3 regions of the uncultured Pseudomonas sp. genome follow, and region 2 is predicted to be linked to each of the others. Evidence: predicted binding sites of a transcription regulator. Region 2 holds the regulator's gene; each other region holds the start of a gene.

What was found. The regulator sigma-54, encoded in region 2, starts transcription at its own class of promoters, with help from an activator protein. The targets are predictions, from matches to a motif close to ANTGGCATNNANNTTGCTNT.
Region 1: the regulator sigma-54 is predicted to act here: its motif matches at 2,598-2,617, upstream of Q0V31_RS12090 (flagellar basal body rod protein FlgF).
Region 3: the regulator sigma-54 is predicted to act here: its motif matches at 2,171-2,190, upstream of glnK (P-II family nitrogen regulator).

What each region holds. Positions count from the first base shown of each region.
Region 1 is NZ_OX044366.1:2,563,310-2,567,427, reverse strand. It holds gene Q0V31_RS12105 (flagellar basal body P-ring protein FlgI) at 1-164, opposite strand, end outside; gene flgH (flagellar basal body L-ring protein FlgH) at 176-895, opposite strand; gene flgG (flagellar basal-body rod protein FlgG) at 978-1,763, opposite strand; gene Q0V31_RS12090 (flagellar basal body rod protein FlgF) at 1,810-2,550, opposite strand; gene Q0V31_RS12085 (flagellar hook protein FlgE) at 2,754-4,118, opposite strand, start outside.
Region 2 is NZ_OX044366.1:471,650-475,767, reverse strand. It holds gene rapZ (RNase adapter RapZ) at 1-2, opposite strand, end outside; gene ptsN (PTS IIA-like nitrogen regulatory protein PtsN) at 5-478, opposite strand; gene raiA (ribosome-associated translation inhibitor RaiA) at 494-802, opposite strand; gene Q0V31_RS02305 (RNA polymerase factor sigma-54) at 992-2,506, opposite strand; gene lptB (LPS export ABC transporter ATP-binding protein) at 2,645-3,370, opposite strand; gene lptA (lipopolysaccharide transport periplasmic protein LptA) at 3,373-3,915, opposite strand; gene lptC (LPS export ABC transporter periplasmic protein LptC) at 3,902-4,118, opposite strand, start outside.
Region 3 is NZ_OX044366.1:1,021,592-1,025,709, reverse strand. It holds gene Q0V31_RS05005 (gamma-glutamyl-gamma-aminobutyrate hydrolase family protein) at 1-40, shown strand, start outside; gene Q0V31_RS05000 (YifB family Mg chelatase-like AAA ATPase) at 152-1,651, opposite strand; gene Q0V31_RS04995 (accessory factor UbiK family protein) at 1,690-1,959, opposite strand; gene glnK (P-II family nitrogen regulator) at 2,386-2,724, shown strand; gene Q0V31_RS04985 (ammonium transporter) at 2,761-4,074, shown strand.

The DNA of each region.
Region 1 (4,118 bases), 2.1 Mb from region 2:
GTGGTTTGGTCACCACTGCCATTCAGCCCGACAACCAGGCCATAGCCGATCAACTGGTTACTGCGCACACCTTGAATGCTGGCCAGGTCTTTAAGCCGTTCGGCCTGAGCCAGTGAGGCCAGCAACAGTGCGGCGGCAGCGATGAGGTATTTGCTAAGCGTCATGTTGACCATCCTTAGAACGGCCACATAGGGCTAAGAAAGAAACGGCTCATCCAACCCGGCTGCGAGGCATCAGCAAAGGCACCCGTACCCGAGTAGGTGATGCGAGCGTCAGCGATGCGGGTCGAAGACACGGTGTTGTCGGTGGCAATGTCATCGGCGCGCACCAGACCGGCAATGCGCACCAGCTCGTCGCCGGTATTGAGGGTCATCCACTTCTCGCCGCGCACCAGCAAAATACCGTTGGGCATCACTTCGGCCACCGAGACGGTAATCGAACCGGTGAGGCTGTTGCTCTGCCCAGCGGCTCCCGAACCGTCAGCCGAACGCGAGGCATCGAAGCTGGCATCCAGGCCCAGGGTGTCATTGGTCATGCCCAGCGCACCGATGGAAGCCAGCGGGTTTTTCGGCGACACGGCCATGCCAAATAGATTCGGCACGCCGAGGTTGGCCGAGCTGTCTTTGCTGACTTTACTGGTGCTGTTCTTGCTGGCCTGGGTGCGCTCATTCAGGGTGATGGTGATGATGTCGCCCACCCGATAAGCCTTGCGATCACTGAACAGGCCATTCTCAAAACCGGCCTGGTAAATCGAGCCATTATTTTGCGCGGCTGGCAAAGGCGTGCGCGGCATGACCGGGGCGTAATAGGGATCGTCCGGCTTAGGCGCGGGCGCCATGCAGCCGCTCAAAGCCAGGGGGCCAAGCAGTGCACTTAGGATGATCAGCCGGTTCATATCGATTACCTCAGATGTTGCATTCTGCGGGGTGAATACCTTGGTGGGTTACGCCGCTTCGCGTCTAACCCACCCTACGCCATTAAAGATTCTGCGAAATAAAGCCGAGCATCTGGTCCGCGGTGGAAATGACCTTGGAGTTCATTTCGTAGGCGCGCTGGGTGGTGATCATGTTCACCAATTCCTCGACCACGCTGACGTTGGAGTTTTCCAGGGTGTTTTGCAGGGTGGTGCCCAGGCCGTTCAAACCGGGCGTGCCGACTTGCGGCGCGCCACTGGAAGCGGTCTCCAGGAACAGGTTATTGCCGATGGCTTCCAGCCCCGCCGGATTAATGAAGTCAGCGGTTTGCAGGTTGCCGACGATCTGCGGCTGCGGGCTGCCGGCCGTGGTCACCGACACCGTGCCGTCTTCACCCACGGTAAAGGTGCGCACTTCATTGGGCAGGACAATGGCTGGCTCCAAGGCATAACCGTTAGAGGTCACCACCTGGCCATCGGAGTTCAGATGAAAGCTACCGTCGCGGCTGTATGACACCGTGCCGTCCGGCAGCAACACCTGGAAGAAGCCGCGGCCGTTAATCGCCATATCCAGCGGCTGCTCGGTGGTTTGCAGGCTGCCGGCGGTGAAGATTTTCTGCGTGCCGACCACGCGCACACCGGTACCCAATTGCAGGCCGGTTGGCAGTTGGCTGTCCTGGCTGGTTTGACCGCCGGGTTGACGGCGGATCTGGTACAGCAGGTCTTCAAACTCGGCGCGATCACGCTTAAAGCCGGTGGTCGAGACGTTGGCCAGGTTGTTGGAAATGGTGGTCAGGTTCATGTCCTGAGCGGACAAACCCGTCTTGCTGACCCACAGTGCCGGAAGCATATCGATTCTCCTCGGGCGTCGCGTTACCGACGCCGCGTGCTGGTAATTAGGTCATCTGCAAGACGCGCGCCATGGCCGCCGAATTGTCTTCGGCGGTGCGCATCATCTTCACTTGTAATTCGAACTGGCGGGACAGCGAGAGGATCGCGGTCATCTCTTCCACGGCGTTGACGTTGCTGGACTCAAGAAAGCCCGAGGTAATTTCCGTCGTGGCATCCGCCAGTACCGGGCCCTGGCCCTTGAAGCGAACCAAGCCGTCTTCACCCTTCTCCATCTGCTTGAGATCGGGATTGACCAGCTTCAAGCGGTCAACCTCAGCCAATACGTTTGGCGCCTCACCGAGGGCACGAATGCTGATGGTGCCGTCTTTGCCGATTTCGATTTTCTGCTCGGGCGGCACTGCAATCGGCCCGGCGTTGCCCATCACCGGCAAGCCGTTGCCGGTGCGCAGCACACCGAGGGAATCGACGTTCAAGCTGGCGGTGCGCACGTAGGCTTCAGTGCCGTCGGGAGCCTGCACGGCCAACCAGCCTTTGCCACCCACCGCCACATCCAGATCGCGGCCGGTTTCCTGTAGCGAGCCAGGGGTGAAATCCGTACCGGGGCGCTCACTCATGGCAAAAACCCGCGACGGTAAACCGTCACCAAAAACCGGCATCGAGCGCGCCTGTTCAAAATCCCGGCGAAAGCCATTGGTGCTGATGTTGGCCAGGTTGTTGGCGTGTGCACGCTGGGCCAGGGTGGTGTTGTGGGCCCCAGTCATCGAAACGTACAGCATCTTATCCATGGTTATTCTCCGAGATGGGCGTGTCGCCGTTGCTCTATGCAAGCTACAAAGCAAGGGCTATGCCAGCATTCGAAAAACAATCACAAGCCATTGATAAGTATGAATTTAAAAATAAAAAAGACTCCTTCAAGGAGCCTTTTAAAAAATGCAGTGGCGTATTTTTGCCGCCTGCGACAGACACTCGCCTGCCGCAAGCGAGCGTATTAACGCAGGTTGATAATGGTCTGGGTAATCGCACTCTCGGTTTCGATGGTTTTGGCGTTGGCCTGGTAGTTGCGCTGAGCAACGATCAGGTTGACCAGCTGATCGGACAGCTCGACGTTGGAGTCTTCCAGGGCGCCAGATTGCAGAGCCCCCAGGGTCCCGCTGCGCGGCGTACCAACAACCGGTTCGCCGGAAGCAAAGGACTGCACCCAGGCCGTTTTACCCACGGGCGTCAGCCCTTGCGTGTTGGCAAAGTTAGCCAGAATTACCTGCCCCTGCACTTTGGATTGACCATTGGTGTAACGGGCAAAGATCACCCCGGTGTCGTCAATTTCCAGGCCTGCCAGCTGGCCGGTGGTGTAGCCATCCTGGCTGACGCTGTTGACCGCGAAGGTGCTGGAGAACTGAGTGGAGCTACGCATATCAACCAAAATCCCAGCGGGATCGGCATTTGCACCATTACCCGACCAAACGGGCGGAACAGAGTTGTCTGGGGCGGCAGGTCTCCAGCCATTGACAGTGAACCGCCCAGTGGGGTCAATAGTGAAATCTGCTGCGCTAGGGCCGGCGGCACCATCATAGTCACCAGAGACTAATTTGGTCGGGTCTAACTGGCCACTAGGGGTAAAACCCACGCCCATTGAGTACGGCACAGTTGAGCCTGGTTCAGCCGGATTTCGACCGTCAATCAACACATTCATCTGCCATTCGTTGGCACCGGTCTTAACGAAATACTGGCTGAGCACATGGGCATTGCCCTGGGTGTCGTAGACATTGGTAGACGTGGACGAGTTGTAAGTGGTCGGGTCAGCTGGATTGAAGGTGTTATTGGCGGCCAACCGAGCGTTCGAAATGGTTGTAGGGTTAGAAGCAGCTGCTTGACCAGCTCCTTCAGCAGCAGCTATTTCTGCAGGAGTTGGGTTAGCGGGATCAGCAGCTGAAAGAATAGAGGTACTGTAAGCAGTGTCATAAGCAGTCTGAATCGTATTGTCATAAGCCCCCTGCCAGGCTGTAGGCACCTTATTGGTCGAGTTCAGATTGTAGGTTTGATCCAACGTCGTGGTCGCCTTCGGCGATTGGCTCGCAGTCTCAATGCGCAGGTCGTTGATCACGCCATTCTGCAGGTTGCCATTACCATCGACGGCATAGCCCTGCAGCTTGTAGCCAAAGTTATTGACCATAAAACCATCACGGTCAGTGCCGAAGTAGCCGGCTCGGGTATAACTAACGTCACCGTTGTTGCTGGTCTGGAAGAAACCGTTACCGTTGATCGCCAGATCCAGAGCATTTTGTGTGTTGTTGATATTGCCCTGATTGAACAACTGCGAAACGCTGCTCAACATTACGCCGCTGCCAATCGCGTT
Region 2 (4,118 bases):
ATGCTCAGGCTCTATTGAGTTGGCTTTGTATGTCGACGACCACTTGATACAAGGTTTCGCTGCTTTCGGCTTGGCGCAGGCTGGCGCGAACATCGCTGCGGTCGAGCATGCTGGCTATCTGCCGAAGCAATTCTAGGTGAGCATCAGTGGCGGCTTCTGGTACCAGCAGCACAAACAGCAGGTCGACTGGCGCGCCGTCGATGGCGTCGAAGTCCACTGCTGCGTCCAGGCGCAGTAAGGCGCTGATCGGTGCGGTACAACCCGGTAAGCGGCAGTGCGGAATGGCGATGCCATTGCCAAAGCCGGTCGAGCCGAGTTTTTCACGGGCAATCAGGCTTTCGAAAATATCTTGGCCGTCCAGGTCAGGCAGCTCGCGCGCCACCAGGTTGGCAATTTGTTCGAGAACACGTTTTTTGCTGCCGCCCGGCACGTTCACCAAGGAACGGCCGGGGGTCAGGATGGTTTCAAGTCGGATCATAGGAGATAGACGACGTCAGCGGGACATGGCGCCCTGTTGACGATCGAGCTGTTTTTCCTTGTATTTGATGAGTTGTCGATCGAGTTTGTCAGTCAGTAAATCGATGGCGGCGTACATGTCGTTATGCTCGGCATTGGCGACCACTTCACCGCCTGCAATATGCAGGGTCGCTTCGATTTTCTGCTTGAGTTTCTCGACCTCCATGATGACTTGTACGTTGGTGATCTTGTCGAAGTGGCGTTCTAATCGGCCGAGTTTTTCGCCGATATAGTCGCGCAGGGCGTCGGTCACATCCAGCTGGTGTCCACTGATGTTGACTTGCATACCGCTTTCTCCTTGTTACCGTGTGTAAGAGACAGGCGAGAGGCCTGCCGCCGGAACACTGTGGCATGGAAGACGTAGGCAGAACGTATCAGGGTTTACGCTGATTGCTCAGAGCTGTATGGCTGTTGAGCGATAAGACCGAGCCTGACGTGTTCTGCGCGGTGCGATCTGTCTTCCTTGTTCTGCCGCTTAAATCAATCGTTTGCGCTCGCTGGAGGGCGCAATGCCGAGGGACTCACGGTATTTGGCGACCGTGCGGCGAGCGACTTGAATACCTTGTGCCTCCAGTAGACCAGCGATCTTGCTGTCACTCAACGGCTTTTTCGCATTTTCCGCTGCGACCAGTTTTTTGATGATGGCGCGGATCGCGGTGGACGAACATTCACCGCCTTCAGAGGTGCTGACGTGGCTGGAGAAGAAGTATTTCAGTTCGTAAATACCGCGCGGGGTGTGCATGAACTTTTGCGTGGTGACCCGCGAAATGGTTGATTCGTGCATGCCGACGGCTTCGGCGATGTCATGCAGAACCAGCGGCTTCATGGCCTCATCGCCATAGTCGAGGAAGCCGCGCTGGTGTTCGACGATCTGCGTGGCGACCTTCATCAGGGTTTCGTTGCGGCTTTGCAGGCTTTTGATAAACCAGCGCGCCTCTTGCAGCTGGTTGCGCATAAAGGTGTTGTCGGCGCTGGAGTCGGCACGCTTCACAAAACCGGCGTATTGCGCATTGACCCGCAGGCGCGGCATGGCCTCCTGGTTGAGCTCCACCAGCCAGCGTTCATTGTGTTTGCGCACGATCACGTCGGGCACCACGTATTCCGGCTCGCTGGATTCAATCTGCGAGCCGGGGCGCGGGTTGAGGCTCTGAATCAGGTCGATAACCTGGCGCAGCTCATCTTCCTTGAGCTTCATGCGGCGCATCAGTTGGCTGTAGTCGCGGCTGCCGAGGAGGTCGAGGTAGTCGCCGGTGAGGCGCTGGGCTTCGCTCATCCACGGTGTGTTTGCGGGCAGCTGGCGCAGTTGCAGGAGCAGGCATTCACCGAGGTTGCGTGCGGCAATGCCGGTGGGCTCGAACTGCTGAATACGGTGCAGCACGGCTTCGACTTCGTCGAGCTCGATGTCCAGTTCTGGGTCAAAGGCCTCAACCACTTCTTCCAGAGTCTCTTCCAAATAACCCTGTTCGTTGATGCAGTCGATCAAGGTTATGCCGATCAGGCGATCCTTGTCTGACATTGGGGCCAGATTGAGTTGCCAGAGCAGGTGGCTCTGTAGGCTCTCGCCACTGGATGTGCGGGTGGTGAAGTCCCACTCGTCGTCATCGTTGGTGCTGCTGGGTAGGCTACTGGCACTGGTCTGGTAGATGTCTTCCCAGGCGGTGTCGACCGGTAGTTCGTTCGGGATGCGGTCCCCCCAATCACCCTCTTCCAGGTTGTCCACGGTTTGTGTGGCTTCCTGGTAAGTGGTTTCTTGATAGGGCGTCTCGGGCTGCTCGTTGGGCGTCGCGCTTTCTGCGCCATCGGCCATGGGGTCCGAGTTGTCGAAATCATCGCCTTCTTCTTGGCGTTCGAGCATCGGGTTGGACTCCAAGGCTTCCTGGATCTCTTGTTGTAGATCCAGGGTCGACAGTTGGAGTAGGCGGATGGCCTGTTGCAGCTGCGGTGTCATCGTCAGCTGCTGGCCCATTCTCAGGACTAGCGATGGTTTCATTGCAGACCTTATTTACCGGCGTCTGTGCGCAATCCACTACAGGGCGTTTTTGAAAAACGCCACCAGGAAGCAAATTATATGCCTGACTCTAAAGGTTTTGCCTAGCCTTGGCTGCAGTAGGCTTGAGAAAAGCCGTGGTTACAGCCTGAACTCATGCCCCAGATACACTTCTTTCACGGTCTGGTTGGCCAGAATCGTCTCGGCATCACCTTCCGCAATCAGCTGGCCATCGCTGACGATATAAGCGATTTCGCAAATATCCAGGGTTTCGCGGACGTTATGGTCGGTGATCAGTACACCGATGCCTTTGGCCTTGAGGTGGTGGATGATCTGCTTGATATCACCGACTGAAATCGGGTCGACGCCGGCGAACGGCTCGTCGAGCAGAATGAATTTGGGGTTGGTCGCCAGGGCGCGAGCAATTTCCACGCGGCGGCGTTCACCACCGGACAGGCTCATGCCGAGGTTGTCGCGGATATGGCTGATGTGGAACTCCTGCAGCAAGCCTTCAAGTTCCTTGCGGCGAGCGGCGCCGTCGAGGTCCTTGCGGGTTTCCAGGATGGCCATGATGTTGTTGGCCACGCTGAGCTTACGGAAAATCGAGGCTTCCTGCGGCAGATAGCCAATGCCGGCGCGCGCACGGCCATGCATCGGCTGATGACTGACGTCGAGGTCATCAATCATCACGCGGCCTTGGTCGGCTTGTACCAGGCCGACGATCATGTAGAAACAGGTGGTTTTACCGGCTCCGTTGGGGCCCAGTAGACCAACGATCTGTCCACTGTCGATGCTCAGGCTGACGTCGCGCACGACCTGGCGGCCTTTGTAACTTTTGGCCAAGTGTTGGGCTTTCAATGTGGCCATTATTACTGCGCCTGCTGTTCGGCTGGTTTGTTCTTCGGCTGGATCACCATGTCGATACGCGGGCGTGGCGCAGTGACATTGGTGCCTGTGGCGCGGCCGGCGTTAACGATCTGGCGCTGGGTGTCATAGACGATTTTCTCGCCTTCGAAGGTGTTGCCTTCCTGGATTACCTTGGCCTGATCGATCAGCACCACGCGCTCGTTGGCCATGAAGTACTGGATGGTCAGGCCGTAGGCCTTGACGATCTGCTTGTCGGCTGACGGCAGTTGTTCGTAGTAGGCCGGTTTGCCGACGGAAGTGAACACCTCGACATCGCCCTGGGCGTTCTGAGTGATGGTCACGGTATCGCCGGTGACCTTCATGCTGCCCTGGGTGATGACTACGTCGCCGCGATAAACCGCAACGCCTTGTTTGTCATCTAGCTCTGCGCTGTCGGCCTGAATACGGATTGGCTGTTCGCGGTCGGATGGCAGAGCCCAGGCACTGGCACTTCCGAGTGCGGCGCTGAGGCTGAGTAGTAGGGGGAGGGTGTTAACGAGCCTCATGCAGACCTCTTACGTTGGACAGCAGGAGCATCCGGCCGTCATTCATGTACGCTTTCATTCCTGTTGCCGTGGTCACCCCATTGGCCGCTTCGATTCTAACGGCTTGCTGGGTTTGCGCATATTCCTTCTCGGGGAATACGGTCAGGCGGCTGGTGGTGAGGATGGTCGGGCGACCTTTGGCGTCGGTGCGTTCGACGCGCACC
Region 3 (4,118 bases), 550 kb from region 2:
CGATGCCTGCCGTGAGCGTGCCGCTCTGCGCGACCAGTAAGCGCCTGTTTCTGTCTTGCATGTCTCTGGCTCGCGAGATCGTAAGGAGACGCTACGCGCTACAGCTCCACATAAAGAAGCCCCGCATGCGGGGCTTCTTTATGTCTGCGATTTAGCCGGCACTGCCGCTGGGGCGGTACTGCAAGGCTTCACCCAAGTGAGCGCGGCTTATATGCGCGGCGCTGTCCAGGTCGGCCAGGGTGCGCGCGACCTTCAGCACGCGGTGCGCGGCGCGCAAGCTCAGCCCCAGGCGCTCGCAGGCGTTTTCCAGCCATTGGCGGTCTGCATTGGGCAGGCTGCAATGCTGCTGCACGCCATTCAGGTCGAGATGGGCATTGGCGCAGCCTTGCCGATTCAGCTGCTGCTGGCGCGCCTTTACTACCTGAACGGCCAGCTCTGCACTGCTCGGCCCAGGCGCTGCGTCGGCGTTAAGTCGGGTGGTTTCGCGTGGCACTGTCAGGTGCAGGTCAATGCGGTCGAGAAAGGGCCCGGAGAGCTTGTTACGGTAGCGTTGGACCTGCTCGCTGCTGCAGCGACAACGCCCGGATGGATCGCCCAGATGGCCGCAGGGGCAGGGGTTCATTGCCGCCACTAGTTGAAAGCGTGCGGGGAAGCGCACCTTGTCGCGGGCGCGGGCAATCACGATATGCCCGCTTTCCAGGGGCTCGCGTAGCACCTCCAGCACTTTTCTATCGAACTCGGGCAGTTCGTCCAAAAACAGCACGCCTTGGTGGGCCAAGGTGATTTCGCCCGGTTGCGGGCGACTGCCGCCACCGACCAGCGCCGGCCCCGATGCACTGTGATGCGGGGTGCGAAACGGCCGTTGTGGCCAGGCGCTCAGCGGCGTGTGGCTGGCCACCGAATGAATGGCGGCGACTTCCAGTGCTTCCGCTTCGTTCAGCGCGGGTAACAAACCCGGCAGGCGGCTGGCCAGCAGGGTCTTGCCGGTGCCGGGAGGCCCGGTAAACAGCAGGTTATGCGAGCCCGCGGCGGCGACCAGTAGCGCGCGTTTGGCGGCAATTTGCCCCTGTACTTCGGCTAAATCCGGGTAGGGCAGCAGCTGACGCAGCAGGCCTTGGGCTTGATACGGCGCGATGGGCGTTTGCCCGTTGAGGTGCGCGGCGACTTCCAGCAGATGCTCGACGGCAATCACCGTCAGCCCAGACGCCAGGCTGGCTTCCTCGGCATTGGCCTTGGGCACCACTAAGGTGCGTCCGGCGGCGCGGGCGGCCAGGGCTGCGGGTAATACGCCTTGCACCGGGCGTATGGCTCCGGAAAGTGCCAGCTCGCCCAGGCATTCAAGCTGTTCCAGTGCCACCGCCGGCACCTGGCCGCTGGCGGCGAGAATGCCGAGGGCGATGGCCAGGTCGAAGCGACCGCCATCCTTGGGCAGGTCGGCCGGGGCCAGATTCAGGGTGATGCGTCGGGGTGGGAAGTCGAAGGCGCAATTGAGAATCGCGCTGCGCACGCGATCCTTACTTTCCTTTACCGCTGTTTCCGGCAGCCCGACCAGTGCCAGTGATGGCAGGCCGTTGGCCAAGTGGGCCTCGACGGTGACGGCGGGCGCTTCAACGCCGACTTGGGCGCGACTGTGGACTATGGCCAGGGACATCGATCACTCCTTGATCGGCAGATGCATCCGCTCGGGCGTTAGGCGTTGCTTGCGGTGGCGTCTGCGCTGCGGGTTTCCATCTCGGCGACCTTGGCTTCGAGGGCTTCCAGGCGCGCGCGGGTGCGGGCTAATACGACCATCTGACTGTCAAATTCATCCCGGCTGACCAGGTCGAGCTTGCTGAAGGCGCTTTGCAGTAGCACCTTGAATTGGGCTTCGAACTCGCCGCGCGGCAAGGGTGCGTCACCGTTAAACAGGCGCGAGGCGTGGGAGGTCAGGGCGTCTAGCAGGGCTTTAGGTGGCAGCATAATCAGGTTCCGTTTACAGATGGCGGCAGTGTAGCACGCAGCTTTATCCGGCTTGCCGGGTGCGCCTGGCGCAGGCTAGGTGCTGTTTGCACGGTTTTTGCGCGTTGCGCGGCCGGCCGTTGCACCGTTGTAGTGCGGTGGGTGTCGCTAGCGATCGGGTAAAAACCGCCGTGTTACCTGTAAGGCCATGAAATAAATAGATTTTTTATGACCTGGCAAGCTTTCTGCTTTGTCTCCTGTGACACATGCACCGATGCAGTTCCAGTAGGTCAGGCGAAGCGAGGAAGTGTTTCGTTGGAGCGGTTGCTGAGCATCGATGCCGCTGGATCAGGGCGGCGATGCATTACAAAAGCCAGGCACTGCGCTTAGACTTGAGCCGGGTTCGTAATTCCTGGGGCAAGTCCACCATACACGGGAGAGAGTTACATGAAGCTAGTCACTGCCATCATCAAGCCGTTCAAGCTGGACGACGTTCGTGAGTCACTGTCGGAGATCGGCGTGCAGGGCATCACTGTCACTGAAGTCAAAGGCTTTGGGCGTCAGAAGGGCCATACCGAGCTGTACCGCGGCGCTGAATACGTGGTCGATTTCTTGCCAAAAGTGAAAATCGACGTGGCCATCGCCGACGACCAACTCGATCGCGTGATCGAGGCCATCACCAAGGCTGCCAATACCGGCAAAATCGGTGACGGCAAGATTTTCGTTGTAAACCTGGAACAGGCGATCCGCATCCGTACCGGCGAAACCGGCACCGACGCAGTTTAAGCCTCCGCACGAACCCCACGCCCCAGGAGTTAAACCATGACTCTGCGAAAAATCGCAGGGCTAGGAGCCCTATTGTCTCTCGTTCCTGGCTTTGCCATGGCCGAAGAGGCAAGCCTGAACAGCGGCGACACCGCTTGGATGTTGGTCGCCACTGTACTGGTGCTGTTTATGACCATCCCCGGTTTGGCGTTGTTTTACGCCGGCATGGTGCGTTCGAAGAACGTGCTGTCAGTGTTGATGCAGTGTTTTGCTGTTACCGGGTTGATCAGCATTCTGTGGGTCGTCTACGGCTACAGCCTAGCCTTTGATACCACCGGCATGGAGCAAGGGGTGGTTAACCTCAACTCCTTTGTCGGCGGCTTCTCGAAAGCCTTCCTATCTGGTTTGACCCTGGACAGCCTGGTGGCTGGAATCCCTGAGAGCGTGTTCATCACCTTTCAGATGACCTTCGCCATCATCACCCCAGCCTTGATCGTCGGTGCCTTTGCCGAGCGCATGAAGTTTTCGGCCATGCTGATCTTTATGGCCGTGTGGTTCACCCTGGTTTATGCGCCTATCGCGCACATGGTCTGGGGTGGCGACGGTGCGCTGATGTGGGACTGGGGCGTGCTCGACTTCGCCGGTGGCACCGTGGTGCACATCAACGCCGGTATCGCCGGTCTGGTGGCCTGCCTGGTGCTGGGCAAGCGCAAGGGTTTTCCGACCACGGCTATGCCGCCACACAACCTTGGCTACACCCTGATCGGTGCCAGCATGCTCTGGGTCGGCTGGTTCGGCTTCAACGCAGGTTCTGCGTTGGCCGCTAACGGCAGCGCCGGTATGGCCATGTTGGTCACCCAAATTGCTACGGCAACGGCGGCGCTGAGCTGGATGTTCGCCGAGTGGATCACCCATCGCAAACCTAGCGTATTGGGCATTGCCTCGGGTGCTGTGGCAGGTCTGGTGGCGATTACTCCGGCATCCGGTACGGCGGGGCCGATGGGCGCTCTGGCGATTGGTCTGGCCAGCGGCGCGATCTGCTTCTTCTGCGCCACCAGCCTGAAACGCAAGCTGGGCTATGACGACTCCCTCGACGTGTTCGGCGTGCATGCCGTAGGCGGCATTGTCGGCGCGATTCTCACTGGGGCGTTCGCCGCGCCGGCCTTGGGCGGCTTCGGCACGGTGGAAGATATTCCAGCGCAATTGTGGATCCAGTTCGAGGGGGTGGCCTTCACGGTGCTGTACACCGCGCTGGTGACCTTGGTGATTTTGAAAGTGATCGACCTAGTAATGGGCCTGCGGGTCAGTGAAGAGGAAGAGACCATTGGCCTCGATCTCGCCCTGCATAACGAACGCGGCTACAACCTGTAAGCACACGGAGCGCGTCCGGCGCCAACCCGGACGTCTTAACCGAA